Regions from separate parts of the Bacillus sp. UNC322MFChir4.1 genome, predicted to be linked through region 2. Evidence: riboswitches for the same ligand, from Rfam matches in the RefSeq annotation. Region 2 holds a riboswitch; each other region holds the start of a gene.

Region 1 (10,203 bases), on a different contig from region 2:
AGTATAAATAGAGAAATGAACAGTGAAAACCAAAACGCCGGAACAGAGTGTAAATCCCTTAGCATGGTCCTCTTTCCTTTAGAAAACCTTGGAATCAATGTACCAAAAATTGATTTTTTATTACGCGGCCACCACAAATATAAGCCGGTAATCAACAAAATCATGGCCCAGCAAGCAGCCATCTCTACAATCCGATCTCCCGCCTTGCCAATCATAAGCTCGCCATGCATCCGCTCCACTTGACTCATAAATCTCTCTTCTTTCTTTAAATCCCCTAAAATCTTTCCATCATGTGGATTTACGAATACCGTCATCGGAACTTTCTTATCTACGATTCCCACTTCTGCTGAACGATTTGACACAAAAGATGGCTTGTACTTTGTAACAGAAGCACCAGGATACGCTTTTTTGACTGCTTCTATTTGCTCTTCAGCAGTCAACTTTTCCTTTGTAGCCTGTACATAGTAATAATCTTTGTATATGATATTTTCAATTTGCGGTTTAAATAAATAGATAATACCTGTGATTGCTAATAAGATTACAAAAGGTGCAAAAATAATGCCAGCATAAAAATGCCAGCGCCATACAGCTCGATATAAAAATTGTGCTTTTGAACTGTCTACCCGAACTTCATGATCTTCAGTAGAATGATTTACTGTTTGTTGTTTTGCAAACATATTTCGTTTTCCCCCTAAATGTTACTCGTCCTTCCTTCTTTATAGAAACTTATAAGACTATAATTTCGATTTTTAATATATCGGATATATGTGAACATTTTGTGAGGATTATTCAAACTTATTTACAATTTTTCTATAAAACTTCTGACTGCAAGATTTTTAGAGAAATACAAATTAAAAAACCGACATAAAAACCCTCTTTCTTTTTAGGCGGGAGGGAGCATCTGGCCATGCCTAGAAGCGACTTATATGCCGAAAAATTAAAGTAGATTTATATACGTTCACTTTCAATAAGCACGAAAGACCTTACATACACAATCATACATAAGGTCTTTCTCTCAGCATTATACTTTCGGCAATACCATACCTTTATACAATTGTACTGTTATCCAGTAATATGCAAGATAAATGAAGACAAATAAACTAATTGGCATCCAAATTTTCACATACGGATCAAGTAAAATGAATGAAAATAGATTCATGCCAACTAATACATGAGCAATTCCAACAATCCCAGGAAATAAGAAGATGAAGAATACTTCTTTATAGATGCTGCGAGAGAGCACTCCTTTTCGAACACCAATTTTTCGAAGCATGGCATAGCGGCGTTTATCTCTAGATGCTCCTGTTAAAATTTTAAACATAAGCGAACTAGCCATCATCGCAAGAAAAGAAGCGCCTAGAAAAAACCCCATAAACATTGTACCGCTCATAAAAGTATACATATACTGATACGTCGTCATTTTCGTTTGCATTGGTACTTCTTCCCCGATATTTTTTTGTGCAACTTCTTTTTGTCGTTGATCTATTTTTGTAAGAATCGGTTTATATTTTTGCAAATTATCAACGCGAATTAAAAGGAGTGAGTGCACTGTTCCTTGTACTTTTTCATAATTTTCTTTATCAGCGATGCGAAGCGGCTTTCCACCAAATTGATTGTAACTAATTTGAAATTCACGAACGAGTGCATCCTCCCATTGCCCAGGCATACTGGGATATTGCTGCGTTTCCGGCTTCTCAAGCGATGTGTATATTGGTTCAGGAAGTCCCTCACTTACGCGAACACGGATTGGCTCTTTACTTTTCTTTGCACTTCTGTGCTCCGAAATAAGCGGTGGCTGATTAAGTAAATCGTCACGTGAAAAGTAAACCGCTTCGTTATTTTCTTTATAAGGATATTTCTTTTCTTCTATAATATTCATTTGCTTTAATTCTTTTATCTCTTCTACATTTGGATCATGAATCGTCGCATCATACACTCGCGAAAATTCCGTTGTCATTCCAACATTTTTTTGAAACGCCATCCCAGCTGTCATCGCACCAGCACCTAGTGCAATCAACATAGAAACTGTCCCTAATATTCTCGATAAACTATTAATTCGAAAACGTAGCTGTGCAAGGGTAAAACTATTAAGTCCTGCTTCGTTTCTTTTTTTATTTCTTTTTAACATCGTAACAAATAAAGGCAATAATGAACCAAATATAAAATAAGTTCCAATTGTCGTACAAATTGTTGCAACTATAAGTCCCATTTCCTGCAATTTATTCACATGAATGATCGAGTAATATCCAATGCCTAACATCAAAATTCCAAGCACCGTAAAAACAGTAATACGAAGTTTACTTTTTTCTACCTCATCTTGTGTTTCATCTTCTCGTATAAGCTCTAATTCTGTTTTGCGCAGAAGACGAATGCTATTAATCATCCCTGTCACTGCAAAAAGAACAAAGAAGAACAGTAACGTTGCAATTAAAGCAGGAAAATAAAACGCATCGTATCCCTTCGCTGATACATCCATACCTTTTATAAGAATCTTCCCTACTACACTTGCTAATCCAATTCCTACTACATTTCCAATCAGTAAAGCAACCATTCCAAGCCCCACTGTTTCGATAAAAAGCAGCTGTGCAACCTTTTTCTTTTTTGCACCAAGCATCATATACATTCCTAATTCTTTTCGGCGCAGTGTAAGCAAAAATGAATTTGCATAAAGAATGTAAAATAAGGTAATGAACGAAAGTAACACAGAACCAATCCCAAAGACAATACGAATGCTGCTAATAATACTATTTCCTTTCGTAAATTCAGTATTTAAAGCCATCGTTTGAAACATATAAAAAACACTTATACTAACGATAAGACCAATTAACAAAACAAGATAATCTTTCATCATCTTTCGTATACTATGTATCGATAATTTCAGTAACATGTCCTCATCTCCTTATATCGCTTCCTTGGAAGAACTCATTTTTCCAAGCACATTTAAAATATCTTGATAAAATGCTTCTCTACTTCCATTACGGTGAATTTCCTTATAAAGCAATCCATCTTGGATAAATAAAATACGTTCACAATAACTTGCACTAAACACATCATGCGTTACCATCATAATGCTAACGTGATGATTTTCATGTAAATCATGCATCGCTTCTAATAAGCTTTTCGCATTTTCACTATCAAGTGCTCCTGTTGGTTCATCTGCAAGAATAATTGCTGGATTATGTACGAGTGCACGAGCTGCTGCTGTACGCTGCTTTTGCCCACCAGAAACTGCAGTTGGGTATTTCTCTAAAATTGCTTCTATCCCAAGTTTTATCGCTACCTCTTGTACTTTTCCTGCAATTTCTTTTGAAGACACTCCTTGCAGTGACAACGGCAATGCAATATTTTCATAAATTGAAAGGTTTTCAAGAAGATTAAAATCTTGAAAAATAAATCCTAGCTTTTGCGCTCTAAAATCAGATAATACATTTCCTTTCATATTCGCAATGTCGGTTCCAGCAATTTTCACCGTACCACTAGTCGCTTGATCAAGTGTCGAAATCACATTCAACAACGTCGTTTTCCCTGATCCCGATGGACCCATGATTCCAACAAACTCGCCTTCTTTTACTGATAACGTTACTCCTTTTAATACCCTTGAGTGGTTTTCATTTCTCTTCCCATATACTTTTTCAACCTGATTTACCTCTACTACAGCACTTTTCATAACTTCATCCCCTATCTCTCAGTATCTATTCGTATCTTCTCAGAAATTTTTTAAGTTTCTTGTAGGTAAATTCTTAAGAATTCTTAAGATTCACTATATACACAAGTTAAAAACCCCTTTCTTTTTTTGGGGACGAGAGCATCTGGCCGCGCATAGAAACGGTCAGTGCCTTTTCCTGCCACATGCAATGTTTAAAACAAAAAGAAAAAGCAAGTAGCGGTCATGCTGTATTCTGCATAGCGGAAACTTATATATCAAAAATTTAAAATAGATTTATATAGAACACCTAATAAAAAATGAGCTTGGCATCATACCAGACTCATTTTTTGTTATGCAATATTCTCTTTTTGTTCTATCTCATAATCAATCTCTAGAAACTTCGCACCAAACAGCCACATTCGATGATGTGCAGTTAACGTTGTTGCATCATTCTCTCTTATCGTAAACGTTTCTGTGAGCGGCAAACGAATTGTAAAGAAGCGACTATGTAAATATATCCCCTCATCTCCTCTTGCACTGTTCCTTAATCTACTCGTAATGATAAGATGTTTCTTATCATTACGCAGTTTTAAAATTCCCGTCATATTCATATACGGTAATGGCAACGCAATATTCATGTATGTTTCACTCTTATATTCATGCTGAGAGTAAAGTGCAACAAAGATCGTTTCATTCTGTTCATTTTTCCGAACCCACGCTCTGACGTCATTTCTACCGTCTTTTTCATCTTTTATAGCAACAATTTCTCCTTTCATTCGCTCTAAGCGATTTCCCATTCCTAAATGAATTTGTTGCACATGTCGGCTTATTTTTTCATACAGAAAAGCAAATGGCCGAAACCAGCGTGACCAGTGAATAGTTGCTTTTAACTCATAATCTTTTGTATTCTCATAAAAATCAATTATAAGTGGTGATACATTCGGTGTATTATACTGTTTACTATCAAAATCTATCATGTTATTTATAAGGCCTGTATATTCGTTCTTCTCTATTAACTTATTTTCTATTAAAACATCCTCTCCAATTTTCGCCTTACCTTTTATACGACTCATTGGTTTCCCATAATAACAATATGTCGGCGCAGTCTTTTCAATCATCCAGCCAATACAGCCAGGTAATGCTACGCCCACTCCATTCACAACTCCATGAATCCAAACCATTTGCGCAATCGTAACGGTCATCATTCCCTTAAAATTCCCATATGAGTAGAGAAGCGAAAAAAGAATAGTTACCATAAGCGTACCAGACGAGATAATAAGAAGAACTTTTGCACTCATAGAAGTAAATTTTGTTTTCCATACAAAAATCCCATAAACATAAAGCGAAAGAAGATAAAATAGCACCGCAAAAAATTCAAATATACTCGAATAAGTAATACCAATTGCAACTGTCATCGGAGAAATGATGATAATAAACATAATGATCATATATAATTTACTTTTCTTTTGTTGCTTTCTCCCTAACAAACCTGCAAACAAGGGAAGTAAAAAAGCAGAATAATGAAAATGGGCTGCTGTGAGTAAGACGATATCTGAACTAAACTGCATAATTTGTATATTTGCTACAGAGGCAAAGAACCAAAAGCCACCTAAAAATAAATATATAAATCCACTATCAATGGCAGTTTCTTCTAACGGTTTCCATCCTCTTTCTAATAATCGGCTTACTCCAAACAATGCGATAATACCTGTATATATAAACCAAATTATCGCAAAGAGATAATAGTTTGTTACAAAAGCTAGCATTGCACTTATTGCTGCAACTGGATAAAAAAATACTGCAAGCTGATAACAAAATAGTACTTCTCCGTCTCTTTTTTTCTTATCTACAATCGAAAACGCCAGCGGGATAAAAACAAGAATAGACAATAATATAATTGCTTCAACAGGATGTATATTTGACCACTCTAATATAAGAAAAATAACATAACAGATGCAGCCAATTATTAAATTTCGCATAAATTTAGATCCCCTTCTCTAAATGTCCCTTTATAGGAGAAAAGCGGTCCTAATAATGGATTTTGTACTTGTACATATATCCGATAACACTCTAATTCCTCATCATAGCTTTCTATAATCTTTGCCTGTCCATATAAAAACTTTGGCAACGGAATCTTCATTCCCCATAAGTAGAACCATTGTTTTTTAGATGAAATATGCATCGCTCCTTTTGCATCAACGTGAAACGCGAGCGTCGATACAAGCAAATGAGGTTCTCCAAAATAATCGACAATTTCGTTTTGTTTCTCATTCAAATACATGACAGCATGAAAATAACGCTTTTTTTCACCAAACAAAAACATCCGATTCCATCTTACAAATATCTTTCCTTTCTTGTCCTTCTCAGCTTTATTTTGGATAATAAATGGTACTTCTGTCCCTCTTTCGGAAAAGAACATCCGGAATTTTGCTGCTACTTTTAAAAACAGTCTAACAGCAGCAGAACCTTCAGTAATTTCATCCATTCGTCCTTCTCCTGTAAAGCTATATCCTTCTGTAATTGCATACCGTTGCTGTAATTTTGGGTGTAACTGTTGATAGGATTCTCCTAATAATGTTTCGTAAATGGAAGTCAATTTTCTACTCCTTTCTACTTCTCTTACAATTCTTCGCTTGCGGTAAGTTATCACTATTCATATAACCAATTATTGAGAATCCAATTAATATGATATTTAACGTAATCGGATTAAAAGGCTGCATAAAACTAGTGATATTCGCAAGTGCCGCCGTAGCTGTCAATATTAATAATATAAAAATATGAAGAAAAAATAATTTCTGTTTTTGGAACGGTAACAACCAGGTCACTCCAAACACAATCTCCAAAAATCCAATTATTTTAATTATCAAATGATTATAACTTTCCGAACCAATAGCATTAGAAAGCATCTGCACCTCTTCTGGATGAGTAAATAAAATTTTCGGAACTAGCCCTTGATAAATCCATACAAAAGATAGAAAAATACAAATCAAATAATATGTAACAGCTCTTTTTAATAATAATCGTGGATGAAACCCTTTTTCTAACCACAATTTCAAGGCATCAAAACTCCAAGCAGTTGCCCACCCTAACAATGGACGAAACATGTATAAATCTATAACTCTTCCTATACCTCCAAACCTCGTTTCATAATCATACTGCGTTTCAAAACGAACTTTTTGTTCATTCGGTGTATACTTCCAGTAGCCTCTCCCTATGGAAATTAGCGAAAGTTTACTATCCGTCCAAAATTTCAATGACGAAATGCGTTCTCCGCCTTCTTTTCGTAATTCTCCTACTGATTCTCCTTCTCCCGCAATTTCTAATCCGAAACCAATTTTTGTTTTATACAAAAAACGCTGTGGTTCACCTTCGTTTTTCTCTAAATACGATATTTCTGTAAACCGTACATCCCATTCAGTATGTATCTTTGGATCTTGTGTATATTCCCAAAGGTCACCCATTGTAGTTTCTATTTCTGTTTGTACATAAATAGGATTTTGTTCTTTCATTCACACCCCTCCATTCCTATGTTAAATATTGTAACATCTAACATTTTATATCATTTTTATTCCCTTTATAATATTTTAAAAATTAAAAATATTTATAACCTACTTGATTTCTCTCAACATTTTAATTACTATGGAACAAATGTTACCAATAACTTCATACAACCAATTACTCTCGCCTAATGACGTGAGATAGAGGTCGCAACTTTTATGAGTATTCTATAGGAGACACAGAGATTGTCAGTGAATGTAGATGAAAGGAAAAGTTGCCGAAATGTATATGTGCCTCTGAGCATATACATTGGGGCTGTTTTCAAATAGAAACAGAACTGTCATATATACAGCGGTGTATATATGAAGAGCTATCTACAAAAAAGAGAAATCATGTTTTTATGATTATCTTCTTTTTTGGCGGTTTTTTTATTAGCTCCGTATTCTGTTTCCCTTTTCCTGTAACAGCACCATCCTCACCTATTTGAGATGGTGTTTTTTATTTACTTTTTTACAGGAGTAAAAGGGATCTATATTTCCCATCTTATGTTTGACAACATTTTTTCCTAATTTACCTATATTAACTTGAAAGAGGGCACTTATCATGGAAATTATTGTTCAAAAATTTGGCGGTACATCTGTCGGAAACATCGAACGGATTCAACATGTTGCCGATTTAATCATTGAAGAATATGAAAAAGGACATGGGATTGTAGCGGTTGTTTCAGCAATGGGACATAGTACAGATGAACTCGTCTCTTTAGCTGCTAGTATTACAGATCAACCGAGCAAACGTGAAATGGACATGTTACTTACAACAGGTGAGCAAATTTCAATTTCCTTATTAACAATGGCTTTGCAAACGAAAGGGTACGAGGCAATTTCACTCATAGGTTGGCAAGCTGGTATTACAACAGAATCCGTACATGGCAGTGCTAGAATTACCGATATAAATACAGAGCGGATTCAATCTTATGTACAAAAAGGAACGATTGTCGTTGTAGCCGGTTTTCAAGGCTTAAGCGCAGAACAAGAAATCACAACACTTGGCCGCGGTGGTTCTGATACAACTGCTGTTGCGTTAGCGGCAGCATTACAAGCAAAAAAATGTGATATTTATACTGATGTAACAGGTGTTTACACAACTGATCCTCGCGTTGTAAAAAATGCTTATAAATTAGATGAAATTTCCTATGATGAAATGTTAGAACTTGCAAATTTAGGTGCTGGCGTACTTCACCCAAGAGCCGTCGAATTCGCCAAAAACCATAACGTTATATTAGAAGTTCGTTCAAGCATGGCACAAGAAAATGGAACAATCGTAAGGGGAGAATGTAACATGGAACAACAATCAATCGTAAAAGGCATTGCATTTGAAGATAATATTACACGTATAACAACGAAAGGCTTACAACCAGGAAAACTTTCCGCAGTCTTCTCTACATTGGCAAATGCGCATATTAATGTAGATATTATTATTCAAAGTATTACAAATGAAGGAACTGTACATTTGTCCTTCTCTATACATTCAAATGACTTAAAGGAAACATTAGTAGTTTTAGAAGAAAATCGTGAATCAATGCAATATGAATCTGTAGAGTATGAAAACCACCTAGCAAAAGTATCAATCGTTGGATCGGGTATGGTATCTAATCCAGGTGTCGCCGCGAAAATGTTCTCCACATTACAAGAAGAAGATATTCACATTAAAATGGTCAGTACATCAGAAATTAAAGTATCTGTCGTAATCGACCGCCTTCATTTAGTAAAAGGTGTCGAAGCGCTTCATGAATCATTTATGGCAAAAGTTGAACCGTTTGTATCAATTAATTAAAAAACAAAGAGCTGATTTCCCAAAGCATCTATGTGACTTTTGGAAATCGGCTCCTTCTTACATATCCACCGATATATCGGCAGAAATGGTACATTTATCGGCGCTTTTCACAATATATCGATCGTTTCTTAAAATATATCGACGATTCGACACGGTATAAAGTTCCTTCGGCAACATTTAACACAAGAACTGTCTAGCCCTTGAAGTTGAATCTTTTTAAAACAAGTGAATGTTTTGTTTTTTGCACGCTTCACGCATTTCATCTGGCCATACAGAAGACTGCACTTCACCGATATGTGCTTTACGTAAAAAGTACATGCACATTCTCGATTGTCCGATTCCACCACCAATTGTTAGCGGCAGTACATCTTCTAAAATCCCTTTATGGAAATCGTACTCACGTTTGAAATCTTCTCCTGCTATTGTTAATTGTTCATCAAGAGATTTCCTGTCAACGCGAATCCCCATAGAAGATAACTCAAATGAAGATTGCAGTACTGGATGCCAGAATAAAATATCTCCGTTCAACTTCCAATCATCATAGTCCGATGCGCGTCCATCATGTTTTTCACCAGAGCTTAGCGCCCCGCCAATCCCACTAATAAAGACAGCACCGTATTCTTTTGCAATCGCATGTTCACGATCTTTCGGTGTTAATTCTGGATATTTATCTTCCAGCTCTTGTGAAGTGATAAACACGATATCTCCTGGTAAATATTTACCAAGAAACGGGTATTTCTCAAACAAATAGCCCTCTAAATCTTTGAATATTCCATAAATTGTTCGTACTGTTTCTTGTAAATAATCCGTTGTACGCCATTCTTGTTGAACAATTTTCTCCCAATCCCATTGGTCAACGTAAATGGAATGCGTTTCATCTAACTCTTCATCACGGCGAATTGCGTTCATGTTTGTATATAATCCTTCACCAGCTTCATATCCATATTCATGCAAAGCGAATCGTTTCCATTTTGCTAGTGAATGTACAATTTCTAACTCTTCTCCCGAATGCAGCATATCAAATTCAATTGGACGCTCCACACCGTTTAAGTGATCGTTTAATCCTGATTTTTTCGTTACGAATAATGGCGCTGATACACGGAATAATCCAAGACGCTTTGATAGTTGCTCTTCAAAAAATGTTTTAACTTCCTTAATTGCAATTTGTGTTTCTCTTACTGTCATTAATGTTTGATACATGATGTTTTCCTCCTAAAATGTTTTGA
Region 2 (10,203 bases):
AATTACCCTTAATTTATCGTAATTCACATATACTTTATAAATAACACTCGACTTCCGCCTTTTCCATCATAGTTTGTATGTACAGACACTCCATCTATTTCATCATCTCCCCCTTCAATCTCAAATCCGATCTCACGATGAAATTGTATAGATTTTTTGTTAACCGGAGATGTTATTGCTTTTACAACGTGACGACCATTGGAACGAACTGCATCAAAAAAAGAAGAATACAGTGCTGATGCAATCCCTTGTCTTCTAAATTTCGGATTCACACCGATAAAATGAACATACGCTTCATCTTTAAAAGTTTGCGAGAAAAAGCCACATAAAAAGCCAGCGATTTCATTGTCTATTTCAACAATAAAGCTAGTTTCTTGAAAATGAACAAAAAAGAGCTTTGGCAGCATATCTGCCATCGGTCTCCCGCCCCACCAGTCATTTATAACAGAATGAATTGTAGTATAATCCTCAGGTCTAATTTTCCTAACGTGCATTTGTCATCCCCTCTCTTTTTCCATTGATATTTATGTTATTAGATATTGAGATGCATTTTCCTTTTTAACTTAAAAATTCATTTTTGCAGATTCCTATCATCATATGAGATAATTCAATTAAAACAAATGAAATTAGGTGAAAAATATGCAAATAAAACCTTCTTTTGGCGAGAAGAAGCAGCATATAGAATACATCTTACGCCCAAGTTCTTATGCAATTATTTTTAATGAAAATACTACTAAAATAGCCATTATCCAAAAAGGAATACGTTACTTTTTACCTAGCGGTGGAATAGAAAATGGTGAAACAAAAGAAAGCTGCTTACATCGTGAACTATTAGAAGAATTAGGCTGGGCAATTGAAGTGCAGCAGTATGTTGGAAATGCTGAGCGTTACTTTTATGCTGAAAAAGAAGGCGTTTACTATTTAAATGATGGGTATTTTTACATATGTAACAAAACACAAGAAAAGCATACCCCTCAAGAAGATGACTATATCCTGCATTGGGTATCTTCTTCTGAAGCACAGCAGTTGCTTGTTCATGATCATCAACAATGGGCTGTGAGGCAAGCGATTTTATTATGCAAACAAAAATAATTACTTTTTCTTAGAATGATCACCCTTTTATTCCCCAAAAAAGAAGTTTAATTTTTATTTACATAAAATCCGTTACTTAAATTTGTTACATCTTCTGCAAAGTCGCATGTTCGTATTCTAATTTATCACTTAACTGTTTGACTATAAGCTCAAGTGTTTGTTTTTCTAATGTATCTGCATTATTAACTATAAAATCTAATGCACTCCATATTTTAGCTATTGTAATTTGCTGTGTTAATTCTGAAACTGAATATGGAAAAGATACTGAAGTAGCTTTCCAAAAGTTAATGTATGTGTTGGCAATACTAGTTTCTAATGATTTATCAACTGTTCCTAAGCCAGGGATTATAATAGCAAGATCAATAGCAGGGGACCCATATCCTATACGTTCCCAATCGAATAAAACTAATTGATTATTATTTCTTATTCCCCAATTTGTAGGATTAGGATCACCGGATATACAACATAATTTAGCGAATATATCTTTAGATACAATACGTAAACCCTCAATTACTGCTTTTAAATTCAATGGTAGTAATTTTAATGCTTTGTTATCTAAATTCTTCCTCCATTGAAAGATGAATGGTTCATTTATGTTTAAGTTTTGATTCCAGGTATTGAAATGCAAAGTAAATAAATACTTTATTTGCTCTGTATCACCTTTCCATCTAGTATTAGGAAATGGCAGTGGTATATCTTCAATTACAAACCAATAACCTTTTTCTTCTTCATACGTGTAATATGTATTAGGAATATAAATCTTTTTACTATGAAAAAACGACGTTAAATGATTATAAACATCATATTCTCTCTTATATATAGTTTTTTTAACTATAACAGAGCGCTTTTCAAACAAAAGGCGTAAGCAAGATGCGCCTCTTTCTTTATTCACACCACTTAGCTCAACTATCATTTTCGGCTCTCCATAATTATCTTTGATAAATCGCTGAACCAATGCTGGCAACTTATTCAATTCACACCATCCTTTCATTTTTTGTTATTATCTAAAAATCTTATATTAATAATTCCCCCGAAATATTTTCTTTGATTTAATACAAAATACAAGGCTCAACAAATCCATATTCTATACTTTTGTCACAAACAAATTAAAACCTTTAATTAATATATTTAACCAATACCTTTATTGGTTTTATTTTTTCATCACTCAACTCTTGAAAACACCGAATGAGCTCTTGATGTGTTATTTCATGTTCAAATAACTGGCCTACAAATGGAGTATGTTTGACATAATGTAAGAACCAACTTGCATGCCTTTTATAATCTAATCCATCACTAGAACCTACTATACGTAGTTCCTTTTCATAAAACTCTGGTGTTAAATAAAAATCTTCTTTATTACCATCTGATAAAATACATATCTCTCCATTCTCTTTAACACCTTTTTGAAGGCATGTAAACGCTGAATTTGTAGCTGAACATTCAATCCCATAATCGTAATAATTCTCCTTTATTTCATTCGGACTATACAGATTAGTAGCACCAAATGTTTTCGCTATTTCCCTTCTAGCTTCATTTGGTTCAATTATGTCTATTTGAGAAAGATTTAGTGCATGTTTAAGGTAATAAACGGAAAGTAACCCCACTGTTCCTACTCCAGTTACAAGTACCTTACTATTCACTTTGGGATTTAATTTCCGTACTCCTTTCGCAGCATCACACGATAGTATTGTCAACAAAGCGAATGAATATGGGACGTCTCTTGGAATTGGGATCGCTTTATTCTCTTTCACAATCCCAAGGGTTTTATGTCCGTAAAAAGCAACTACCCGATCACCAATTTTAAATGACTCGACACAATTACCAACACTTATAACTTCACCATAACTCTCATAACCGGTTTCTTTAGGGTAAGTGGCCCTCGTTTCTGTTTTATCATTCTCATTATATTGAGGTAATTCTGCTCCAATACTTATAGCGCCTGCTATTGTTTTAATTAACAATTCGTCTTCTTTCAATCTACCAATCTCTTCTTTTTTCCATTCAAGATGCTTTTTCCCGCATAAAACGAGCGAATGTTGTTCCATCTTTCTCCCACCCTCTAATAACTCTAACTTTCTCCAATTAACATAATTCCTTTGTGAATAAGTACATACCATTCCGTATATGACATATACTCATATTGTCTTCCTTCCCTTCAAACTCTACAGCAAATGGGAATTCACCGTGATTTTTTAATTGATCCCGAACGATACCATTCCCTATCGGTTCACAAAATTGAATGGTTATTTTCCCGAGAGAAAAACCTTGAACTACCGCATTCCACTCCTTATTTATTGTTGGAGGACTCATTTCTATTTGCAGTAACTCTTCCCAGTGTTTGCTTGTTTCATTTACATTAGTAATAGTATAGAAAACTGTTTTCATTTCAATTATGTTATTGTTATGAGGTGAAATTACTCCTTTTCTCTGTAAATCATCCCTTCTTTTTTCATCCGATTCACTCCACTCAATAAAAAACGGAAATCTAGGACCGCCTTCTTCTTGTTCAATAAATAACATCTTCCACCTTAAGAGAGTTCCGCCATCCCTCATACGTTTACCTTCCAATGGACCGTTTATTCGAAAACCCTTTTCCACCAGCCTTTTAGCAAGCTCTTCCATATGTTCTGTGCGCAGCGCAATTTGAAGCATTCCTTCTCCTGTTTGCAACTTATGAACAACTTGTTGAATAAGAGGATTCTCCGCTCGGTTTGCAACCTTTTGATTTTGCACTGCTAAAAACTCAATATATGCTAAATCAAAATAACATAAACTATTGTGGGTTCCCCAATTCGTATGCTCCCCTCCTAGAACTACATGAAATCCATGTAGTTTCATTTGGTCTATCGCCTCAGCTGGAGAGCATCTAACTACATGAACAAGATGATCAAACTGTAACATCTCCTCACCCCATACTTTTGTCCTTTTTGTACATTACACTTCAATTCTTTCTTGTGACTTAAAATTACAAAGACTCTGTCAACTTATGTTTATTATAATGAAAAAATTATGCTAATTGGAAGAATAAAGGATTTTTTCTAGAAAGAGCATTCTATATTCTTCTTAGTAATAAAAATTTCATCTCAATAGATTTGTCGAAAAATATTTGTCTGAATTTTCTATTAATTTTGAAGGATTTTTCGAAACATTTTACGAAACCATTGTATAACCTTTTTTATTAGGAGGTTATTTCATACATACTTTTTTTAGGACGGGATGAATTTTGAAAGCGCTTTTCTAAAATAGCCATTTATTTCTATAAAAAAGTCCTTGCACTATTTTCAGAAAATCATTACAATTGCCATATATTAAAAATCATAGTAATAGAAAAATCCTCATCAATCCGATGAGGTAGAGGTTGCGGCTTTTATTAGTAATCTAGACGAGACACAGAGAACGTCAATAACTCTAGATAAAAGGAAAAGCTGCCGAAGTTTATACTTCTTCTCTGGAAGTATATGCTGGGGCTGTTTTCGAATAGGAACAGAACTGTCACGTTTACAAAATTACCGTGTAAACGTGGGGCGCTATCTTAACGGAAGGTATGATGGGGTGGCTATTTTTGAAATGCTCCGCTAAAGTCCTTTGGCGGTTTTTTTTATTCCCCCCGCTCCTTCCTATCTTACAAGAAAAGGAGTGTTGAACATGAACGGCGCAACTACTAACGTTACCTCTACAACTTCAAAACAATCTGCACAAACATCTAATGAACTACGACGCGGATTGAAATCTCGCCATCTTACAATGATTTCACTTGGTGGTACAATTGGAACAGGTTTATTCCTAGCAAGCGGTGGTGTTGTCCATACAGCTGGTCCTGGTGGTGCTCTCGTCGCCTATGCTGCAATTGGTATTATGGTATATTTTTTAATGACAAGCTTAGCAGAATTAGCATCCTACATGCCTGTAGCAGGATCATTTAGCACCTATGCAACAAGGTTTGTTGATCCATCACTTGGATTCGCATTAGGTTGGAACTACTGGTATAACTGGGCTATCACAATTGCTGCTGAACTCTCTGCAGTTACATTAATTATGAAATTTTGGTTTCCTAATACGCCTTCCTTACTTTGGAGTGCAATTTGTTTAGCTATTATGTTTCTTTTAAATTATTTATCAGTTAAAGGATTTGGCGAAGCGGAATATTGGTTTGCACTTATAAAAGTTGTAACTGTTATCGCCTTTTTAATTGTCGGATTTCTTATGATTTTCGGTATTATGGGCGGAGAACCTGTTGGTTTTAAAAACTTCACAGTTGCAGATGCACCGTTTAACGGCGGCTTCATGGCAATTATCGGTGTATTTATGGCAGCTGGATTCTCATTCCAAGGAACAGAATTATTAGGAGTTGCAGCTGGCGAAACTGAAGATCCACAGCGTAACATCCCAAAAGCAATTCGCAGCATCTTTTGGCGAATTCTATTATTCTATATTTTTGCAATTCTCGTAATCGGTTTATTAATCCCTTATACAAACGAAAACCTTGCAGCAAGTGATATAACAGTAAGTCCATTTACACTTGTATTTGAAAAAGCGGGGATTGCTTTTGCAGCATCAGTAATGAACGCGGTTATTTTAACAGCTGTTTTATCTGCAGGTAACTCTGGTATGTATGCATCAGCACGTATGCTCTGGGATTTAGCAAACCAAGGTAAAGCACCTAAATTTTTAGGGAAATTAAATAGTCGCGGCGTACCAGTAAATGCATTGATTGCAACATCATTAGTTGGATGTGCTGCTTTCTTAGCTTCTTTATTCGGTGATGGTGTTGTATATGTATGGCTATTAAATGCCTCTGGTATGTCAGGTTTCATCGCTTGGATCGGAATTGCAATTAGTCACTATCGTTTCCGAAAAGCATATATTGCACAAGGAAAAGACTTAAATGACTTACCATATAAAGCAAAATGGTTCCCATTCGGCCCTATCTTTGCATTTGCATTATGCTTAATCGTTATTCTTGGTCAAAACTACGGTGCATTTATGGGCGAGTCTATCGATTGGAACGGTGTACTCGTTTCATATATTGGCTTACCTCTTTTCTTAATACTTTGGTTAGGCTATAAATTTACAAAGAAAACAAAGGTTATCCCATTAGATAAATGTGAGCTTTAACAACCAAAACCTATCAACTTCTGTTGGTAGGTTTTCTCGTGTTACTGTATATATGTTTTTAGGCAAACGATGGCATCTAGCGTGTATAGAAACGCTCAAGGACTTCTCCTTCCACATGCAATGTCTACAACAAAGGGAAAAAGTAAGTAGCGGTCACTTCTTGTTTTACATGCCATTAACTAATATATTGAAAAATCAAAATTAGATTTATATATTATTGTTTCTTTGTTAAAATAGGTGTTTAGGAAAGGAACGTGATCATATGAATATTCGTGTTACAAATACAACAAAAGAACAATTGCTACAAAACAAAAATAAAATCATTGTTAGAATAAAAGGAAGTATCGGAAACACTTGTACTGTCTATGTAAACATAGATTTAATAGTTGATAAATACAATGCAAATGATGTTGTATTTGAAGATGATCAGCTCGTTATTCAAATGGACGATTTTACAAAAGATTATATCGGAAATACAATGACGCTAGACTACAATACAGGATTTAAAATTACAACACCAAGTGAAACGATTGTTTATGGTTTATCGCTAAAAAAATAATGCTTTTTAAAATAAAACAAACAACGCATCGAAAAACACAATGCGTTGTTTGTTTTATTCTATCCTTTTAGAACCAAATCAGCATGTTTATCAGGAGCTTCCGTATTGACATAAAATTCTTCAGCTTTCCAATATCTATTCTCAAATTTGGCAATGTTCTTTTGAGTATCCTCACTTTCACGAAGAAACCTCTTACTTCTTGGACAATCTAGATATACGACATAATCATAGAAGTTTCTCCACTCTTTACGCTGCAGAAAAACACCTTCTACGATGATAACTGAAGCGTTAGTAAGTTGAACTTCCTGCCGACTATGTGTATCAGATTCATTATCATAAATAGGAAGAATCAGATGGTTAGTGGATTTTAGATTACCGAAAAAATTACGACTTAACCAGTCCGTATCCCATTGTAATTTATAATACTCATACCATTCTTCATTCCCCGTATTGTAACGTTTTTCACGCTCAGCAATATAATCGTCAATATGAAAAACATGAAACGGGATCTTCTTTTCTTTCATATTTTGACTAAGTTTTTCCACAATTGTTGTTTTGCCAGAACGGCTTAATCCATCTACCCCTAAAATAAACCTATTTCCTACGCTGGCATTTCCAATTATTTTCAGCAATGTTCTTTCGTTCTCCCCCAAACTACTCTCCCCTTTGCAACAGCTCTCTTTTTTCGTAACTATGATGAGATTTTAACAAATATAATACAATTACTCTGGCTTATCTTGATCTGCGGCAATTCCCTTCACAAATTCCCCAATTGTTTCATGAAATACATAATCAAAATATTGTTCTTTTCCTGTTTGTTCATTATTAACAAGTATTGTTGTTGCTCCTATTTCTCGTTTTGCTATTTGCGGAAAGGATGCGACAGGCTGCACTTTCAATGACGTTCCCATCACAAGCAATATATCCGTTTCATATACCCTTTCAACAGCCTTTTGAAATTGCGGTAATGTATCTCCATATAACACAACATCTGGATTCAAAATGAAATTACACTTTTCACAGCGCGGTACTTCATGTTCAATCATATATTGTAAGTTGTATTTTGCACGACACTTCGGACAATGAGCAGATTGAAGCGTACCATGTAAATCAATGATACGTGTACTCCCGCTCAATTGATGAAGGCCGTCAATATTTTGTGTTAACACTACAATATCTTTTCCCGTCTGCTCTAACTGTGCAAGAAACGCATGTCCATCATTCGGTTTATATTGATGGAATGTATCAATTTGAAAAATTGCTTTGTAATGTTTCCAAAATTCTTTCGGATTTCGATTATAATATCCTCTTGATAAATACATTTCCACATTTGCATCTGCATATAAACCATTTGCTGAACGAAAGTCTGGAATCCCACTTTCTGTACTTGCACCTGCTCCAGTTAACACTGTAATTTTCTTAGCGTTGTTAATGATAGAACGCACTTCTCCATATTGCTGCACAACATTCACCTCTATGTATCATTCTTTTTTCATTATAACAGGCATTCGCAATAACTTGGAAATATTTCCTTTATAAGTTATCCCGCCTAACTTCTTAAGAAAAGCGGAAGTAGCTCGTCCAGAATGTGAGGGGGGGATGGAGCTTCTGACGTAGAAATGTTTTTTGCCTCGCAGGAAGAAGCGTAGCCACCGAACATTCTAGCCACTGGAACTGGACAATGCTTTTGCTGAATTTTGAGGCGGGAGTATTACTGCCCGCGAATAGCGGGATAAAAATAAAAGAAGGAATCAAAACTCCAAATAAGTTTTGATTCCTTCCAAAAACAATTATAACGCTCTAACATTTTCCAGTGGCCAAAATACTGCTGAACCTTTTCCAACAATTTGCTTTTCAGAAACAAATCCAAATCGTCGGCTATCTTTAGATACTTGACGATTATCTCCTAGTACAAATACAGAATCTTTTGGAACAGTTTTTTGTCCAGTTATTCCTTCTAACGTGAAATCAGGAGTTAACACATCACCTGATACCTGCTTTTTATATTCATCTAAATACGGTTCAGCAACTGGTTTACCATTTACGTATAAAATATCGTGTTTATATTCAATTGTGTCTCCCGGTAATCCAATTACTCGTTTCACTAAATCATGACCTTCATTCCCATGAAAGACGATAATTTCAAAACGATCTAATCCTTGTACACTATAGCCAATTTTATTTACAACCATTCTCTCATTGTTTTCTAGCGTTGGCATCATAGATTCTCCTTGCACAAGCGATGGTGTAAATAAAAACGCCCGGCAAACAAATGCAATAATTAAAGCGAAAGCAATACTTTTAACCCATGACATAACTTCACTCTTTTTCATCTATTCCCTATCTCCTTTAACAACTAGTCATTTTTGCGATTTCTTGTACATTTTGAACAACAACTTCACCAAAGCACGATTTTTCTTCTCTTACCGCTGTACCTACGTGAGCTTGTGTAATCTCTGTTTCATGTAGTAATCGTTGTACATTCTCTTTCGTGATACCACTACCAACAATCATTTCTATTTGCCCTTCACTTGCCTCGTGCATTTGGCGCAAGACCGAAATGTTATCTTCTATTTTCCCTTGTCCACCAGATGTTAAAATATGTGTGACTTCCTTAAACTTCCGCAATGTTTTGACAGCTACTACTAAATCTGCCATTTCATCAATTGCACGGTGAAACGTCACGTTCATTCCCTCTACTACTTCTAATAATTTTGCTAACTTTTCTTCATCAATTTCATTCTTTTCATTTAAAACACCTAATACAACACCAGCTGCACCAAGCTCTTTTGCCACTCGAATATCTTCTCTCATTAATTCTATTTCTTCATTAAAATATACGAAAGACTTAGCATGCGGACGAATCATTACATGCACCGGAATAGAAACAGCGCGTATCACGTTTTTTATTAACGCAAAGCTTGGTGTAAGACCACCTTCTGTAAAAGCTGTAATTAATTCGATCCGTTTCCCACCGCCACGCTCAATCCGTTTGGCATCTTCTAAACATGTTGCGATGACTTCTAGCATTCTTAAACTCCTTTTTGTACATTGTCCATTTTATTATATACGAAAAAGGATAGTAGTACCTATTTTTTAACACCAAAATCTTGCAAAGCATTCTGTGCTAATAATGAAATTGTCATATCATCCATTGGAGGATTATGAAGGCCAGCTCGCACATGTAAATAATAACGGTGTAATGGATTTTTTTCAGATAAACTCCTTGCTCCGACGATACGCATCGCCTTATCAACTATAGAAATCACTGCATTTGTCACCGTATACTTCACCGCAGCCATCTCGGCTTGCATACACTGTTTATTTTCTTCTTCATACCGCTTTGCAACACTATATAAAAACGAACGGGATTGCAGCAACTCTAATTCTATTTCTCCTATTAATCTTTGCACATTTGGCACCATTGCAATCGGCTC
Region 3 (10,203 bases), on a different contig from region 2:
CGCAATTGTTTCCCCTTGCTTTGCTTCAAAGGAAATATTTCGCAGCACTTCATCTTTCCCGTTATAAGAAAACGAAACGTCATCAAAACGAACATTTCCTCTCATCGACGGAATGTGCTCTTCCTGCACTGCTTCTCCCTTTTCATCTAACAATTCAAACACACGCTCAGCAGCAACGCGCGCTTGCTCTAAGTTCGCTAACTGATTCACCATATTTGTAATCGGTGAAAATAATCGCGTTAAATAATCAACGAACGCATATAACACACCTAATGAAATTACACCTGCTGCACTTAATGATGCGCCGCCAAAGTACCAAATCACACCTGTAAATGCAATGTTGCGAAGCACGCCAACTATATTATGAGACGTTGCTGCATTTAAACTTAAAATTTTATTTTGGTACATATAATACTCTTCGTTTAATTGTTCAAACTCTTGTTTTGCCCTGCGCTCTTGACGAAACGCTTGAATGATCGGCATCCCTTGAATGGATTCATTTACTGTTCCATTAATGTCCGACAAGCGTGAGCGCATTTTATGATTGTATTCAGATGCATATTTCCGGTAAAAAACCGCCAACGCACATAAAATCGGAATCAGGATTAAACACATAAGCGCAAGCTTTGCATCCAATAAGAACAAGGCAACAAAAATACCGGTAATATAAATAAAGCTAGAAAAGAATGTCGATAATACCGTTACATATAGCTCGCGAATCGCCTCCGTATCATTTGTCACACGAGAAACAATTTTCCCGGCCGGTAAATGATCGAAGTAGCGAATCGGTAATGTTTGAATGTGAGAAAACACGTCTTCTCGCATAATTTGAATAATTTTATTCGCGGCTTTTTGTAAATAAAATTGTTTTCCATACGAAAAGAGAGATACAACGAGTAATAGAGCTAAATATCCGCCGCCAAGTAACAGGAGTCGTTTTATTTCTGGTTGATAAAACGAGAAAACTTCCTTCCCTGTAAGCTTCGTCCCTTTATATACTTGCGCTGCTTTCCCGTTCTGAATCGTCACCATGTCTCCTTTTACAGAGCGCGTTCCTTCATTTGAAACTTTATTCGGAATAAAATAATAGTCGCGGCCAATTTGAACAATGCGCACTTCTTTTCCTTTCTGCTCACCTGCTTCAAACCGATCGCTTCGCTTATACCAAGTGTTGTGATAAAGAACAGCATCATCTCCTTCTACTGTTTCATACCAAGGCCTTTCAATGCCAACAATATGTTCATCAATCATCGTTTTCGCAACAAATGGTCCAGCCAATTCCGCAATAACGAAAATAAATAACATCGCTAAAGCAATTCCAATCGTTACTTTTACTTTCATCGCATATTGAAATAATCGTTTGCCAACACTCATATTTTCACCTCGCCTTCAACGTTCTCCCCTTGTTGTCTTTCAAACTGCTCAGTATACCAACCGCCCTTTTGAATGAGCATGTCATGTGTTCCTTCTTCAATCACTTCACCATTATCCATGACAAGAATCCAATCCGCATGCTGCGTTGCAGATAAACGATGCGTCGTAATAATCGTCGTTTTCCCGCTGCGTTCGTTCCGGATATTTTCAATAATTGCCGCTTCCGTTCTTGCATCAACCGCTGATAACGAATCGTCTAAAATTAAAATTTCTGGATTTTGAATGACGGCCCGTGCAATGGAAATACGCTGTTTTTGTCCGCCAGATAGCGATACACCTTTTTCTCCAACAAGCGTTTCAAGTCCATCCGGCAAAAATTCCAAGTCTTTCGTAAACGCAGCAATTTCAATTGCCTTTTGCAACTCCTCTTCACTTGCTTCTCGGTTCCCAAATAAAATATTTTCCCGCGCTGTTTTGGAAAATAAAATGTGTTCTTGCGGGACATATCCAACCCAGCTTAATACTTGATCGATGTGAACATTTTGCATCGGTATACCTGATACTGCAATTTCCCCTGTTCCTAGTGGATATTGGCGCAGAAGCTGCCGAACGAGCGTTGTTTTTCCGCTCCCTGTTCTCCCAACAACCCCAAGCGTATCCCCTCTGCTAAGCGAAAACGATACGTTTTTTAAATTGAGCGTAGAAGATGTCGGATAAGAAAACGATACATCTTCAAAATCAATGCAATCTGGCTGATGTACGCGCAGTGGTTTCTTTACGTTTTGTACATCTTGCTTATATGCTAATGTTTCATTTACACGATCAAGCGAAGCATTACCGCGCTGCATAACGTTAATTAGCTCACCAATCGCAAACATTGGCCAAATCATCATGCCAAGGTACACATTAAACGATACAAGTTCCCCAAGCGTTACCTCATTTTGAAATACTAAAAACGCTCCGTACACAAGGCCAATTAAATAACTCATCCCCACAAGCATTTTCACTGTCGGTTGAAAAAGTGAATCAATTTTTGCGACCTTCATATTTTTTTCATACACATCTGTCGCTAACGTACTGAAGCGCTTCTCATCTTCTCTTTCCTGTACATAAGCACGAATCACACGTACACCGGCAATCGACTCCAGCACTTTATCATTCATATCTCCAAATGCATCTTGAGCAACTGTAAAGCGATCGTGTAACTTCTTTCCATAAGCACTCACTGCATACGCCATAATCGGCAACGGTAATAGTGCTGCAAGTGTTAACTTCCAACTAATTGAAATCCCCATCATAAGCACAATTGTCAGCATATATAAACTCGAATCAACGAGTGTTAAAATACCAAATCCAGCTGTCATGGCGATCGCTTTTAAATCATTTGTTGCCCTCGCCATTAAGTCACCTGTACGGTTTTTCTGATAAAAAGTTGGCGTCATCTTCAGCAAATGTCCCATAAATTTCGTACGCATCGTTTTTTCAAGCACAAATGCACCGCCAAATAACTGATATTGCCACACATAAGAAAGTATATAACCAGCTGCCGCTGCCGCGAGCAACATCCCTACATACTCCATAATCCCTGTGTTTGTTAAATCCCCAGCTTTTATATCATCAATTGCTAATCCAATTAACTTTGGCGGGATTACCTCGATGACATTAACAAAAAGTAAACAAACAATGGCAATGCTATACCTTTTCCAATGCGTTTTAAAAAACCATGTTAATTTTTGTAATACAGAAAACAATGTAACCTCTCCCTTCTCGTTGTTGTTTGAACATAAGCTCGTTATCCGCTATCTAGCGTCTCCGTTTTTACTATACGCACCTCAAACTTTTCCATCGTCATTCCTACCTTTCTGAAGCTAATTATTGTTCCTATACAAATGTATAGGAACAATCTAAAAAAAGAGACAAAAAAAGGCATACCGTCGCTTTGACGATATGCGAAAAACGCATAAAAGCGTACGTCACGGCACACGCAACGTACGCTTTCTTTTCAAGCTAACAAGAAGCGTTATTTGTCCGTAGAGGTTGCGTGATGATATTTATTTTGTAAAACACCTAAGCCAGTCACATATACAGTTACAATCATCACGCACACCTCCTTCTTCTTTTATTTTCCATTTTTAATTGTATAACTTTAAAGACTTTTCTGTCAATTGTTTTTTTATAAAATTGAAAAACCACTTTTTTTTAGATGGACGAGAGCTCCTAGCCATGCTACCCTTTTCTGCCAAAGACAATGTGAAAGCAAAGCGAGTGACCCGTTAATAATCCTTTAACAGAACCTCATTTTATAAAAAAGAAAGCGATTGCAAATATCATGCCAAAAATAGGTTTCACAAACATTTCATTTGAATTCTTTTTTCAAACCCCCTACAATCACCATATACTCACTCTTACAAGTCACTAATTTTTAGGAGGACTTAGCAATGACAACTAGAAAGACGTATAAGTTTTATATAAATGGAGAATGGAAGGAAAGCTCTTCGGGGCAAACAATCGACATTTCATCTCCTTATCTTCATGAAGTAATCGGACAAGTCCAAGCAATTACTCGCTCGGAAGTAGATGAAGCAATTCAATTTGCGAAAGAAGCGCAAAAAGACTGGGCAGAAGCGTCTCTTCAAGATCGTGCACAATATTTATATAAATGGGCTGATGAGCTCGTGAATATGCAAGATGAAATTGCCGATATCATCATGAAAGAAGTCGGCAAAGGATATAAAGATGCCCAAAAAGAAGTTGTTCGCACAGCAGACTTCATTCGTTACACAGTAGATGAAGCGATGCACATGCATGGTGAAAGTATGATGGGCGATAGCTTCCCTGGCGGCGCTAAGTCTAAACTTGCTATTGTTCAGCGCGCTCCGCTTGGCGTTATTCTAGCAATCGCACCATTTAACTATCCTGTCAACTTAGCGGCTGCCAAGCTTGCACCAGCTCTAATTACAGGAAACGCAGTTATCTTTAAACCAGCTACACAAGGCGCGATTAGCGGTATTAAAATGATTGAAGCCTTGCATAAAGCAGGTCTTCCAAAAGGACTTGTTAACGTAGTAACAGGACGCGGTTCTGTCATTGGTGATTATTTAGTAGAGCATCCTGGCATCAACATGGTATCGTTCACAGGCGGTACATACACAGGAAGACATTTAGCGAAAAAGGCTGCAATGATTCCACTTGTCCTTGAACTTGGCGGAAAAGACCCTGGTATTGTACGCGCGGATGCAGACTTACAGGCAGCTGCTAATCATATTATTAGCGGAGCATTCTCTTACTCCGGCCAACGATGCACAGCAATTAAACGCGTCCTTGTACATGAACATGTAGCAGATGAACTTGTTCGCTTATTAAAAGAAGAAATCACAAAACTATCTGTTGGTTCTCCGGAACAAGACAGCACAATCGTACCATTAATCGATGATAAATCGGCTGATTTCGTTCAAAGCTTAGTAGACGATGCAGTGCAAAAAGGTGCAACTGTTGTCATCGGCAACAAACGTGAGCGTAACTTAATCTATCCAACACTTCTTGACCATGTAACAGAAGATATGAAAGTCGCTTGGGAAGAACCATTCGGTCCAATTCTCCCAATCATTCGCGTGTCTTCTGACGAACAAGCAATAGAAATCGCAAACAAATCTGATTTCGGTTTACAAGCAAGTGTATTTACAAAAGATATTAACAAAGCATTTCACATCGCAAACAAAATCGAAACCGGCTCTGTTCAAATTAACGGCCGCACAGAACGCGGACCAGATCACTTCCCATTTATCGGTGTAAAAGGTTCTGGTATGGGCGCACAAGGTATTCGTAAAAGCCTGGAATCAATGACACGCGAGAAAGTAACTGTATTGAATTTGATGTAACGATATAAAAACCCTCTTTTTAGATGGGCAAGAGTTCCTGGCCGTGCGTAGTAGCGGTCGGGGCTTTTTTTTGCCACGGGCGATGTTTAAAACAAAAGGACAATGTGAGTGCTGGCCATGGGTTGTTTCGGATAGCAGCATTTTTAGGTTAAAAAAATTGATATATTAGCGGAAGTAGAAAATAGTTTCTAGCACAGCCTTTTTCTAACACCAATTCTCTATCACTTTCATATATTATATTAACTTCTGATAGAGGGGAGGCGGTCTTATGGCAATCACATTGAATGGTTTAGTAGAAGGCGATAAAATCCGCGTGTTTTCAGCGGGACGTCAAATTGATGGTGAAGGTGTTTTCCTTCGCGTTGACAACAACAACTTCTTAATTTGGGTTGATAACAATGCAAATATCAACGTTACAAGTTTAGATACAATTAGTATTCGTAAAATTTCCTAATTCCCTATGACACTATTTAACTCTTTCACAAGAAGACGCTGAGTCTATTCAAAAGGTGTTATACATACCCTTTTTGAGTAGACTCTTTTTTTATAATACACTTTACACTTTTCATATGACTGAGTAGTTACTAGTATTGAATGTAATTCTATAAAAATGGTTGCTTGTACTACATTCCTATCGCACACACTCTCTATCATTTTCATATATTATATTAACTTCTAATAGAGGGGAGGCGGCCTTATGGCAATCACATTAAATGGTTTAGTAGAAGGCGACAAAATTCGCGTGTTCTCAGCAGGACGTGAAATTGACGGCCGAGGTGTTTTCATTCGCGTAGATAACAACTTCTTAGTTTGGGTTGATAACAATGCAAATATCAACGTTACAAGTTTAGATACAATTAGCATTCGTAAAGTTTCCTAATTCCTATAAAATGATTTAACCCTCTCACAAAAAGATACTAAGCCTATTCAGAAAGTGTTATACATACCCTTTTTGAATAGACTCTTTTTTTATAATACGCTTTACACTTTTTATATGACTAATGGTTAAGTCATAATCTACGTTAATCCAATATAACCATTCATTTGTACACTCAATAAAGATACCTTCTATACTATTTTCTCCGTCAAATATTTCTATCTTATCTCCTAATGAAAAAAGAGGAGGCAATGCACTCTTTTCTGCTTTTTTACTTACATTCTTTTGTATATTATAGAGTAACCTCATACACTGTTCTAAAGAAGCTGCGAGTTCTTCATTTTGTTTTTTTAACTCCTCTATTGGATTCGGTTTTTCACACGTATCCATTCCCTTTCCACATATAAAGCAGTTTCTCTTAAACCAGCTCTCCATCCGCTTATCCCTACCTCAAAGTTTTGAGGAAATAAAGTGCTCCACATGATAGATGTTGCACTTTTCCCTTCTTTTATATACATATTGTATGATGCAAATCCAGAAGTTGTTTCATTATTTAAAACATACTCTATTCTCACAATCATCCGATTATAATCATTTGCATTGACGAATAAAAATCCATTTGTTACCCTTGGTTATGTTAACTATATATATAAATCCTCATTCGTATCTCGGTGAGGTAGAGGTTGCAATGATTAATAGTACGATTTGGGAGATGTGTGGCATCGCTGAACAAATCAAAAAGGAATCATTGCCGAAGTAAGAAGTATCCACAACGCTTTCTTGCTGGGTCTGCATTGAATAAGTGCAGGACTGTCACAAGCTTTTTGCTTGTGGAGAGCTATCGAGAGATATGTCCGTGGGTTTCTTAATAAGATTAAGGAGCGCGTGAGCATATACGCGCTTTTTTGTTTTGTTTGGAACTTCAAACACATACATATCTCCTCGCTTGACTTGGTTATACTAATTTTGGAGGTAGTTTCTATGCAACAAAAAAAATGGGGCTTTTGGGTACTCACTGCATTTGTAGTTGGAAATATGGTCGGAGCAGGTATTTTCATGGTTCCGAGTACATTAGCACAAACGGCTAGCCCTCTTGGGGTTACATTAGCTTGGTTAACAACAGGGTTTGGCGTGTTAATGCTAGCACTTGTTTTCGGTAATTTAGCAATTCGTCGCCCTGATTTAACGACAGGTCCGCAAAGTCATGCTTATGCGCTCTTTTCTTCACAAAAAACGAAAAAAATGGCGGGTTTTAGCATCGTATGGGGCTACTGGGTTGCAAACTGGGCAAGTAACGTAGCAATCATTACATCATTTGCTGGTTATTTATCGCTCTTTTTCCCAATTATGAAAGATACACGTGTATTATTTACAATCGGAGCGTTTGACATTGAAGTCGGAAAACTAATTACGTTCTCTATTTGTACCCTTTTACTATGGGGGACGCATATGATTTTAACGAACGGCATAAACGGCGCTGGGAAACTAAACTTCCTCGCAACAACAACGAAAGTAACAGGATTCCTTCTCTTCATCGTTGTCACGTTATTTGCCTTCCAAGCATCTAAATTTGGACAATGGTATACACCGATTATTGATAAAGAAGGCATTTCACACGGACTATTATCACAAGTAAACTTAGCTGCCTTAACAACACTTTGGGCCTTTATCGGCATCGAGTCAGCTGTCTTATTATCAAACCGTGCTGTTTCACCAAAAACAGTAAAACACGCAACTGTTGCTGGTTTATTATTAACAGTTGGTATTTACTTAGGAATTACAATCTTAACAATGGGCGTTCTTCATATCGATAAACTGCAAGCATCTGAACGACCATTAGCAGATGCCTTAGCCGCAGCTATGGGTCATGGCGGTGGAAAACTAATGGCATTGCTTGCACTTACTTCTTTATTTGGATCTATTCTTGGTTGGGTCTTATTAAGCTCAGAAGTACCATATCAAGCTGCAAAAGAAGGGTTCTTCCCCTCTTTCTTTACAAAAACAAATAAAAAAGGAAGCCCAATTTATTCGCTTCGTATCACAAATATTATGTCGCAAGTGTTCCTATTCTCAACACTATCAGGCACAATTGCCGAAGCGTATACATTTGTAATTACCGTTTCAACGCTAGCATACTTAATTCCATATCTCGTTTCACCAATCTTCCAGCTGAAACTCGTAATGACAGGTGAAACATACGAAAATCAAAAAGGCTCTCGCATCATAGATGGAATCATTGCGGCGATTGCACTTATTTATGCATTATGGGTTATTAAAACAGGATCCGCTGATATGAAAACATTCCTGCTTGGGATTGGATTATTTGTTGTCGGATTTGCATTTTATCCATTAATGAAACGCGATGAGAAAAAAGAGAAACAAAGCGAGCAAGTTGCCTAAGGGTGGCTTGCTTTTTTGTATGCATACAAAGACATAAACCCACTTTTTTAGGGTAGACAAGAGGATCTGGCTATGTTCTTTTTCTGCCACACGCAGTGTTAAATCAAAAAACTTTTCCAAATTTACCCACAATATCGTGATGTGTATATGATAAAATAACAGAAAAAGGAATAAGGAGTATTGGCAACATGTTACAAATTTTTAAAAAGAGAAGTGTTGTACATATTGTAGGGTATTTATTTGGGATTTTAGGATGCGCTTTCAATTTAATTGTGTTTATTCGCAACCTTTACTTAGATATAGAAATGATAGTATTTCTTCCCTTTCTACTCATGTCCCTCACGTTAGTCATATTCGCAATTATTCTAAACCGCTCACTTCTTATGTGTTTAGCCGTTTTCCCTGTCTTACCTATTATGCCTTTTTCTTTAACCGTACTAGCAATAGCAATATCTAATTGCATGTATATTATAGCTAGCCTATGCATGGCAACTGAACACGCACCAAAAAGAAGAAAACATAAGAATAAAAGACTGGAACATTTTCGAAAAAACGGGTATTAAGTCGCTTTGAGAACCTGTTCATATATTTCAAATCGTAATAATCCTACAATATAGAGATGACTATAATGACAATCGAAACACTTTGGACAGCAATTGCAAACAGCTGTCCAAAGCGTTTGCTGGAATAGAAGTTATGCATATAATCAAAAAGGACAAACTCCCCAAGGTGAGAAGTTTGTCCAAAAACAGATATATTTTATCGTAATTAATCAGCCATACATCACTTATTACCTATCACTTTTCAGCGCATAGATTGCTGCCATGAAGATAAAGTGAAACTTTAATCAGTGGGGGTTTTCTTCATCCCCCCACTGATTATTAGTTGAACCAATCGAGCTTTTACGGGCAGTTTATCTCCCGCCTAACTTCTTTGCTTCCGCTGAATTTTGAGGCGGGAGTATTACTGCCCACGAATAGCGGGATAAAAATGGTAATGCGCCTTGCTGCATTTCTTTGTTTTCAAACGTTGCACGTGGCAGAAATAGGCCCTGACCGCTTCTATGCACGGCCAGTCCCTCACGCCCATTTAAAAAAATGCTTTTCCGCCTTTTTTTCATAAAGTGGCTGAGTAGTTACATCTTATCTATGATTTCTTTAGTTTAAATAGTGAATTAGAATAATGATCTAATACTTGCTAGAACAGTAAGTATACCTATAATAATAACAAATACATTGCTCGCTTTCCCTCTATATTTAGCTAGTACTGGTACTTTACGGATTGCATACATTGGTAATAGACATAAGATAGCAGCAACTAACGGACCACTTAGGGCATCAATGATTCCAAGAATACTTGGATTTGCATAAGCTACATACCAGCATGTTAATACAACAAACGTAAGGATCATTGTCTTAACTGTTTTTTCTCCCAAATCTTTTCCGCGTTTTTTACCGGACTTGATAATCATGTCACGCATTACTTCATATGCTCCAATATAATGACCAAGGAAAGACTTTGTTATGGCCACAAAAGCAATGATAGGAGCTGCAATCGTGATTATAGGTGAATTCAGCTCATTAGCAAGATAAGATAGGATTGACAAGTTCTCTTTTTTTGCCATTATAAGATCATCTGGAGTCAAACTCAAGGTACTGCTCCAAACAAAGAACA

What was found. A riboswitch is a leader RNA that binds a small molecule or an ion and turns the genes downstream of it on or off. The one in region 2 is predicted to bind lysine.
Region 1: another riboswitch for lysine. It lies ahead of BR72_RS10365 (aspartate kinase); the one in region 2 lies ahead of BR72_RS14470 (amino acid permease).
Region 3: another riboswitch for lysine. It lies ahead of BR72_RS14315 (amino acid permease); the one in region 2 lies ahead of BR72_RS14470 (amino acid permease).

The regions. Positions count from the first base shown of each region.
Region 1 covers NZ_JQKQ01000023.1:32,442-42,644, forward strand. Annotated here, with positions in the region: gene BR72_RS10335 (PepSY-associated TM helix domain-containing protein) at 1-677, opposite strand, end outside; gene BR72_RS10340 (FtsX-like permease family protein) at 1,022-2,887, opposite strand; gene BR72_RS10345 (ABC transporter ATP-binding protein) at 2,900-3,667, opposite strand; gene BR72_RS10350 (YndJ family protein) at 3,997-5,625, opposite strand; gene BR72_RS10355 (DUF4166 domain-containing protein) at 5,613-6,242, opposite strand; gene BR72_RS10360 (DoxX-like family protein) at 6,247-7,155, opposite strand; lysine riboswitch at 7,338-7,525, shown strand; gene BR72_RS10365 (aspartate kinase) at 7,748-8,977, shown strand; gene asnA (aspartate--ammonia ligase) at 9,194-10,177, opposite strand.
Region 2 covers NZ_JQKQ01000037.1:19,548-29,750, forward strand. Annotated here, with positions in the region: gene BR72_RS14445 (GNAT family N-acetyltransferase) at 24-494, opposite strand; gene BR72_RS14450 (NUDIX hydrolase) at 640-1,092, shown strand; gene BR72_RS24995 (phosphotransferase family protein) at 1,178-2,065, opposite strand; gene BR72_RS14460 (zinc-binding dehydrogenase) at 2,208-3,137, opposite strand; gene BR72_RS14465 (VOC family protein) at 3,175-3,993, opposite strand; lysine riboswitch at 4,437-4,630, shown strand; gene BR72_RS14470 (amino acid permease) at 4,738-6,207, shown strand; gene BR72_RS14475 (iron-sulfur cluster biosynthesis family protein) at 6,470-6,766, shown strand; gene BR72_RS14480 (kinase) at 6,826-7,419, opposite strand; gene BR72_RS14485 (NAD-dependent protein deacylase) at 7,489-8,229, opposite strand; gene lepB (signal peptidase I) at 8,557-9,099, opposite strand; gene BR72_RS14495 (copper homeostasis protein CutC) at 9,116-9,796, opposite strand; gene BR72_RS14500 (acyl-CoA dehydrogenase family protein) at 9,856-10,203, opposite strand, start outside.
Region 3 covers NZ_JQKQ01000036.1:31,720-41,922, forward strand. Annotated here, with positions in the region: gene BR72_RS14280 (ABC transporter ATP-binding protein) at 1-1,374, opposite strand, end outside; gene BR72_RS14285 (ABC transporter ATP-binding protein) at 1,371-3,125, opposite strand; gene BR72_RS14290 (NADP-dependent glyceraldehyde-3-phosphate dehydrogenase) at 3,813-5,252, shown strand; gene BR72_RS14295 (hypothetical protein) at 5,521-5,706, shown strand; gene BR72_RS14300 (hypothetical protein) at 5,950-6,132, shown strand; gene BR72_RS14305 (hypothetical protein) at 6,190-6,519, opposite strand; lysine riboswitch at 6,799-6,978, shown strand; gene BR72_RS14315 (amino acid permease) at 7,111-8,529, shown strand; gene BR72_RS26430 (hypothetical protein) at 9,443-9,598, opposite strand; partial or broken gene BR72_RS14325 (septum formation initiator) at 9,704-10,203, opposite strand, start outside.